DNA from 2 places in the Streptomyces sp. NPDC034099 genome. Region 1 is predicted to be linked to the other one. Evidence: riboswitches for the same ligand, from Rfam matches in the RefSeq annotation. Region 1 holds a riboswitch; the other holds the start of a gene.
What was found. A riboswitch is a leader RNA that binds a small molecule or an ion and turns the genes downstream of it on or off. The one in region 1 is predicted to bind thiamine pyrophosphate.

Region 1 (3,966 bases):
GGCGCAGGCGTCGGCGAAGACCTCCAGGTGCTCCAGTTCCTCGGCCGCCTCCATTCCCTTGTCCCGCAGTTGCACGATGTCGACGCCGCCGGCGAGCACGGCGTCCAGGAACTCGGGCAGGTCGCCCTGGCTCCGGCGGGCGTCCGTGCACAGGTACAGCCGGGCGTCGGCGAGCCGGGCGCGGGCGGTGGTGGCGGTGTCGGGCATGCGGGTGTCCCCCGGGTGAGGTGGCGCGGGCCCATGACGGGCCGCGCGATGGTGGCGTACGGGCACGGGCGCCCGGCGTGCGCGGCGGCCCGTACGCCGGGCGGTGTGGCGGATCGGCGAGGGGGCCGGTCAGACGGCGAGCGCCTGGGCGCGGCGCTTCACCTCCGTACCGCGATTCTCACTCAGGGCCTGGGCGGGGGTGCCGGGCAGGCTCGGGTCGGGCGTGAAGAGCCACTCCAGCATCTCCTCGGCCGTGAAGCCGTCGTCCCGCAGCAGCGTCAGGGTCCCGACCAGGCCCTTGACGACCTTGTCCTCGTCGATGAAGGCCGCGGGGATGTGCAGTGCGCGGTTCTCACCGCGGCGTACGGCGATGAGCTGGCCTTCTCTGATCAGCTGGCGCACCCGGGTCACCTCGACACCGAGCATCTCGGCGATGTCGGGAACGGTGAGCCAGGCGGGCACGAGAGCATCAATCTTTGCGTCAATCTCGGTCACGCCTCCAGCCTGCCACCTGGCACTGACAGTCGGAAACCCGACTACGCCGTGGCCGTCGCCGCCTTCAGCGGCTTCGCCGGGTCGGCCAGCAGGTCCGGGTCCATCGGCGTGCCCGCCTGGATCAGGCGCTTGCCCTGCGCCAGGTCGCGGGGGCGGCCCACCGCCAGCAGGGCGACCAGGCGGCCCTCGCGCAGCCAGCAGACCGTCCAGGCCTCACTCGCGGGGTCGCCGCGCCACAGGGTGGTGTCGGCGTCCGTGTGGTGGCCGGCGTACTGGACGAAGCGGCCGAACTGCTCGGACCAGAAGTACGGCACCGGGTCGTACGCCGCCGGGGTCTGGCCGGCCGGGGCGCCGACGATGTCGGCGGCGACCGTGCGCGGGCCCTGGAGGGCGTTGTCCCAGTGGTGCACCAGGAGCCGCTCGCCGTAGCGGGCGGAGGGGAAGGAGGCGCAGTCGCCGACCGCGTGGACGTCCGGCGCGGAAGTGCGCAGGAGGTCGTCGGCCAGGACCTCGCCGTGCGCGCCGAGGGCGATGCCGGAGCCGGCCAGCCAGCCGGTGGCGGGGCGGGCGCCGATGCCGACGACGACCGCGCCCGCGGCCAGCCGGGTGCCGTCGTCGAGGACGACCCGCCCGGACTCACCGGGGCCGCCGGGCTCGACGCGCTCCACGCGCGCGCGGGTGCGCAGTTCGGCGCCGGCGTCGGCGTACCAGGCGGTCATCGGCGCGGCGACCTCGGCGGGCAGCGCGTCGGCCAGCGGCCGGTCGGCGGCCTCCACCACGGTCACCGCGCAGCCCGCCTCGCGCGCGGCGGTGGCGAATTCGGCGCCGATCCAGCCCGCACCGACCACCACGATGTCGTGCTGCCGGGCGAGCACCGGCCGCAGCCGCTCGGCGTCGTCCAGGGTGCGCAGCAGGTGCACGCCGGGCACGCCCTCGGCACCCGGGAGGCGGACCGGTTCGGCGCCGGTCGCCAGGACGAGGACGTCGTACGGCACGGGCCCCTCGGAGGTGTCCAGGACGTGCTCGCCGGGGCGGACGCCCAGGGCCTCGCAGCCCAGCCGCAGGGTGATGCCGAGCGCCTCGAAGTCGACGTCGAAGGCGGAGCCCTCCGCGGTGCCGAGCAGGACGGCCTTGGACAGCGGGGGGCGGTCGTACGGTTGGTGCGGCTCCGCGCCGATCAGGGTCACCGGGCCGGTGAAGCCCTGCTCGCGCAGGGCGACCGCGGTCTGCACCCCCGCCATCCCGGCGCCCACGACGACCGCACGCCGCTCCGCGTCCGCCGCCGGTCCCTGTCCCCGTTCCCGCGTCTGCTCGCTCACCTGATCACCATAGACACCCGGCGTTTCACCGGTCAGTGCCCGCGCGCGGTGAGCTGCTCCACCACGCTGGTCCCGCTGCCCGGCTGCGACTCCCACTCCCAGGTCTCGTCCAGTCGAACGCGCCCGTCCGGCAGTTCGACGACGGTGGACACGCAGTGTCCCGACGACGTGCTGCCGTCGGTCTTGAGCTGCACGTACCGGAAGTCGAGACGGTCGCCCTCCCTGGTGCCCACCAGGTGCCCGCGGACGACGTCGCCCCCCGCGTACTCGGCCCACACGGCGCCGTCCCGCTCGTGGTAGGTGAACCGGGTCCGGGTGCCCACCTGGCCGGGCGCCTGGTCGGCGACGGGGGCGAGGACGAGGCCGTCGAGTGATCGCGCCACGGGTGGAGGCTCCCTTACACGTGCGATGCGCTGCGGGCTAGGGTGGCCAACGTAAGGCACTCGCGGGAGCCCGGACGCACCGGGCTGAGAGGGAGGCTGGCGGCCTCCGACCGTACGAACCTGATCCGGGTCATGCCGGCGAAGGGAGGGGCTGGACGCCCATGTCGTCTCCACCGCACACGCCTCGTACGTCTCGTACACCCGACGTCCTCGTCGTCGGCGGCGGGATCATCGGGCTCGTCACCGCCTGGCGGGCCGCGCAGCGCGGGCTGGTCACGGCTCTCGTGGACCCCGAGCCGGGGGGCGGGGCGGCCCAGGTGGCGGCCGGGATGCTGGCCGCCGTCACGGAGCTGCACTACGGCGAGGAGACGCTGCTCGCGCTGAACCTCGCCTCGGCCCGCCGTTACCCGGAGTTCGCGGCCGAGCTGACCGAGCTGACCGGCCACGACCTCGGTTACCGCCGCTGCGGCACGCTCGCCGTCGCGCTGGACGCCGACGACCGTGCCCACCTGCGCGAACTGCACGCGCTCCAGCAGCGCTCCGGCCTGGAGTCCGAGTGGCTGTCGGGGCGCGAGTGCCGACGTCTGGAGCCGATGCTCGCGCCGGGCGTGCGCGGGGGCCTGCGGGTGGACGGCGACCACCAGATCGACCCCCGCCGCCTCGCCCGCGCGCTGGTGGCCGCCTGCGAACACGCGGGCGTGGTCTTCCACCGGGCGTGGGCCGAGCGGCTCACCGTCGGCCCCGGGGACCGGGCCGCGGGCGTCGTCACCGCCGACGGCACCGCGCTGGAGGCCGGGCGGGTGGTGCTGGCCGGGGGCAGCCTGAGCGGGCGGCTCACGGGCGTGCCGGAGGCCGTACTGCCGCCGGTACGGCCCGTGAAGGGGCAGGTGCTGCGGCTGACCATGCCGCGGACACCGGGGCCGCTGCTGAACCGGACCGTGCGTGCCGTGGTGCGCGGCAACCACGTCTACCTGGTGCCCCGGGAGAACGGTGAGCTGGTCGTCGGCGCCACCAGCGAGGAGCTGGGCTGGGACACGACGGTCACCGCGGGCGGCGTCTACGAGCTGCTGCGCGACGCGCACGAGCTGGTCCCCGGCATCACGGAGCTGCCCCTGACGGAGACCCGCGCGGGTCTGCGCCCCTGCTCCCCGGACAACGCGCCGCTGCTCGGCCCGACCGCGCTGGACGGCCTGCTGCTGGCCACCGGTCACTACCGCAACGGCGTCCTGCTCACCCCCGTCACCGGCGACGTCGTGGCGGACGCCCTGACCGGCGGGGAGCTGCCGGAGGAGGCCCGCCCCTTCAGCCCCCGGCGCTTCAGCGCCGCCCCCGCACTCTCGGAGCAGCCCGCATGAACATCTCCGTCAACGGCGAGCCGCGCGAGGTGGCTCCCGGCACCGCCCTGGACGCGCTGGTGGGCACGCTCACCCGGGCGCCGTCCGGGGTGGCCGCCGCCCTGAACGAGACCGTCGTCCCGCGCGCGCGGTGGTCCGCCACCGCGCTGTCCGAGGGCGACCGCGTCGAGGTCCTCACCGCCGTCCAAGGAGGCTGACCATGGCCGA
Region 2 (3,966 bases), on a different contig from region 1:
AGAAGAGCGCGGGGCGCGACCTGGGTGCCGCGATAGGGGTCGGCGTCGGGCTCGGCGTGGTGATCATCGCGTCGCTGTTCGTCGTCAAGGCGGTCTTCGTCGGTGTCATCGCGGTCGCGGTCGTGGTGGGCCTGTGGGAGCTGACCAAGCGGCTGGAGGAGCGCAAGGGCATCAAGGCGCCCCTGGTGCCGCTCGCGATCGGCGGAGCCGCGATGGTGGTCGCCGGCTACGCGCGCGGCGCCGAGGGAGCGTGGGTCGCCATGGCGCTCACGGCGCTCGCGGTCCTGGTCTGGCGGATGACGGAGCCGCCCGAGGGGTATCTCAGGGACGTCACGGCGGGCTTGTTCGCCGCGTTCTACGTGCCGTTCCTGGCCACGTTCGTCGCCATGATGCTGGCGGCCGGCGACGGCGCCTGGCGCGTGCTGGTCTTCCTGATACTGACGGTCGTCAGCGACACCGGGGCCTACGCCGTCGGCTGGCGCTTCGGCAGGAAGAAGCTCGCCCCGCGCATCAGCCCCGGCAAGACCCGCGAGGGGCTGCTGGGAGCGGTGGCTTTCGCGATGGTGGCGGGCGCGCTGTGCATGCAGTTCCTGATCGACGACGGCACCTGGTGGCAGGGACTGCTGCTCGGCCTCGTGGTCGCGGTCAGCGCCACGCTGGGCGACCTCGGCGAGTCCATGATCAAGCGGGACCTCGGCATCAAGGACATGGGCACCCTCCTGCCGGGCCACGGCGGCATCATGGACCGGCTGGACTCACTGCTGCCCACGGCGCCGGTGGTGTGGTTGCTGCTGGTGATCTTCGTCGGCTCGGGCTGATCCGGTCGAAGACCCTTTCAGGATGGGTCTGACCTGCTGGTTCTTCGGAGGGGGACCCGTTGTCCACAGGGCGGCGGGTCCTTCTCCGTATGTCTGCGACACTGGTACAGCCATGCCTAAGCCCGGAGAACTCACATTCGTCGCGCCGCGCGGAGTCAAGAAGCCGCCGCGGCACCTTGCCGATCTCACGCCTGCCGAGCGCAAGGAGGCTGTCGCCGCGATCGGTGAGAAGCCGTTCCGCGCCAAGCAGCTCTCGCAGCACTACTTCGCGCGGTACGCGCACGCCCCCGAGCAGTGGACCGACATCCCCGCCGGTTCGCGCGAGGGGCTGCGGGAGGCGTTGCTGCCCGAGCTGATGACGGTCGTGCGGCACCTTTCGACCGACCAGGGGACCACGCGCAAGACGCTGTGGAAGCTGTTCGACGGGACGCTCGTCGAGTCGGTGCTCATGCGTTACCCGGACCGGGTGACCATGTGCATCAGCTCCCAGGCCGGCTGCGGCATGAACTGCCCGTTCTGCGCCACCGGCCAGGCCGGCCTGGACCGGAACCTGTCGACCGCCGAGATCGTGCACCAGATCGTGGACGGCATGCGGGCGCTCAGGGACGGCGAGGTTCCCGGGGGGCCCGCGCGGCTCAGCAACATCGTGTTCATGGGCATGGGCGAGCCCCTCGCCAACTACAACCGGGTCGTGGGGGCCATCCGCCGGCTCACCGACCCCGAGCCCGACGGGCTGGGACTCTCCCAGCGCGGGATCACCGTCTCCACGGTCGGTCTCGTCCCGGCGATCCACCGCTTCACCGGCGAGGGCTTCAAGTGCCGCCTCGCCATCTCCCTGCACGCCCCCGACGACGAGCTGCGCGACACCCTCGTCCCCGTCAACACGCGGTGGAAGGTGCGCGAGGTGCTGGACGCCGGGTTCGAGTACGCGGCGAAGTCCGGGCGCCGGCTGTCCATCGAGTACGCGCTGATCCGGGACATCAACGACCAGGCGTGGCGCGGCGACCGGCTCGGGCGGCTGCTCAAGGGCAGGCCCGTGCACGTCAACCTCATTCCGCTCAACCCCACGCCCGGCTCCAAGTGGACCGCGTCCCGGCCCGAGGACGAGAAGGCGTTCGTGGAGGCGATCGCGGCGCACGGTGTGCCGGTGACGATCCGGGACACCCGTGGTCAGGAGATCGACGGGGCGTGTGGTCAGCTGGCCGCGAGCGAGCGGTAACCTGACCGGCGGAAGTACGTCAGCACAGCCATATCTTCATATTCCGACAGGGGAGCGCCACAGCGCTGAGAGTGCGGCACCGGCCGCAGACCCTCCGAACCTGGCCCAGGTCATTCTGGGTAGGGAGATCGGTCACCACTCGAGCTGTTGCGCCCTGCCCGGGACCCTCGCCAGGGGTTCCGGGCGGGGCCGCGTCTTCTCCTGGTCACCCAGGAGGAATTCAGTGAGCATCACCAAGAAGGTCAGTGTCCTGGCCGTCGGACTCGGCATGGTCGGCACGCTCGCCGCCTGCGGATCGTCGTCCGACGACTCCGGCGGCAGCGGTTCCGGCGGCTCCAAGACCGTGACCCTGGTCAGCCACGACTCGTGGGCCGCGTCCAAGGACGTCATCGCCGCCTTCGAGAAGAAGTCGGGCTACAAGGTCAAGGTCCTGGAGGACGGCGACGCCGGGCAGGCCGTCAACAAGGCCATCCTCACCAAGGACAACCCGCAGGGCGACGTCTTCTTCGGCGTCGACAACACCCTGCTGTCCCGCGCCCTCGACAACGGCCTGTTCCAGCCGTACGAGGCCAAGGGCTCGGACCAGGTCCGGCCCGAGTACCGCGCCGACCAGGACAAGCACCGGGTCACGCCGATCGACACCGGCGACATCTGCGTCAACTACGACAAGGCGTACTTCGACCAGCATCGGCTGACCCCGCCCAAGTCCTTCGACGACCTGGCCAAGCCCGAGTACAAGAACCTCCTCGTCACCGAGAACGCGGGCAGCTCCTCGCCGGGCCTCGGCTTCCTGCTCGGCACCGCCGCCAAGTACGGCGACGGCTGGGAGGGCTACTGGAAGAAGCTCAGGGCGAACGGCGTCAAGGTCGTCGACAGCTGGGAGCAGGCCTACAACGAGGAGTTCTCCGGCTCGGCCGGCGGCAAGAAGGCCAAGGGCGACCGTCCGCTCGTCGTGTCCTACGCCTCCTCCCCGCCCGTCGAGGTCGTCTACGCCGACCCGCAGCCGGCCACCGCCCCCACCGGCGTCGCCGACGGCACCTGTTTCCGGCAGGTCGAGTACGCGGGCCTGCTCAGCAACGCGAAGAACCCCGAGGGCGGCAAGGCGCTCCTCGACTTCCTGCTGAGCAGGACCTTCCAGGAGGACATGCCGCTGAACATGTTCGTCTACCCGGTGCGGGAGGGCGCGGAGGTCCCCGAGGTGTTCTCGAAGTTCGGGCCGCAGGCGAAGGACCCGCAGACCCTCGACCCGGCGAAGATCGCCGACAACCGCGACCAGTGGGTCAAGTCGTGGACCTCGCTCGTACTGAAGTGAGCCGGGAAGGCAAGCAGGCGGCGGAGCCGACGCGGACCGTGCGCGGGAGCGCGGTCCGGCTCGGCCTGATGGCCGTGCCCGTCGCGTTCTTCGCGGTGTTCTTCGCCTACCCCGTCGCCGCCATCGTCGCGCGCGGCCTGGAGGTCGACGGGGTCTGGCGGCTGGGGCGGATCGGGGACGTGCTCGCGCAGTCCGACGTACGGCACGTGCTGTGGTTCACCACCTGGCAGGCACTGGCGTCGACCGCGCTCACCCTGCTGATCGCGCTGCCCGGCGCGTACGTCTTCGCCCGCTTCGACTTCCCCGGCAAGCAGGTCCTGCGGGCCGCGGTGACCGTGCCCTTCGTGCTGCCGACGGTCGTCGTCGGTACGGCGTTCCTTGCCCTGGTGGGGCGCGGCGGGCTGCTGGACGAGCTGTGGGGCGTGCGCCTGGACACCACGGTGTGGGCGATCCTGCTGGCGCACGTCTTCTTCAACTACGCCGTCGTCGTCCGCACCGTCGGCGGCCTCTGGGCGCAGCTCGACCCGCGGCAGGAGGAGGCCGCGCGGATGCTCGGCGCCTCGCGGCTGCGGGCCTGGCGGCAGGTCACACTGCCCGCGCTGGCGCCCGCCGTGGCC

Region 2: another riboswitch for thiamine pyrophosphate. It lies ahead of ACZ56V_RS34780 (thiamine ABC transporter substrate-binding protein); the one in region 1 lies ahead of thiO (glycine oxidase ThiO).

The regions. Positions count from the first base shown of each region.
Region 1 covers NZ_JBVISR010000009.1:340,085-344,050, forward strand. Annotated here, with positions in the region: gene thiE (thiamine phosphate synthase) at 1-207, opposite strand, end outside; gene ACZ56V_RS26135 (Rv2175c family DNA-binding protein) at 337-702, opposite strand; gene ACZ56V_RS26140 (NAD(P)/FAD-dependent oxidoreductase) at 744-2,021, opposite strand; gene ACZ56V_RS26145 (avidin-fold protein) at 2,054-2,404, opposite strand; TPP riboswitch at 2,457-2,568, shown strand; gene thiO (glycine oxidase ThiO) at 2,566-3,759, shown strand; gene thiS (sulfur carrier protein ThiS) at 3,756-3,956, shown strand; gene ACZ56V_RS26160 (thiazole synthase) at 3,959-3,966, shown strand, end outside.
Region 2 covers NZ_JBVISR010000017.1:123,554-127,519, reverse strand. Annotated here, with positions in the region: gene ACZ56V_RS34790 (phosphatidate cytidylyltransferase) at 1-818, shown strand, start outside; gene rlmN (dual-specificity RNA methyltransferase RlmN) at 931-2,037, shown strand; TPP riboswitch at 2,076-2,181, shown strand; gene ACZ56V_RS34780 (thiamine ABC transporter substrate-binding protein) at 2,261-3,349, shown strand; gene ACZ56V_RS34775 (ABC transporter permease) at 3,418-3,966, shown strand, end outside.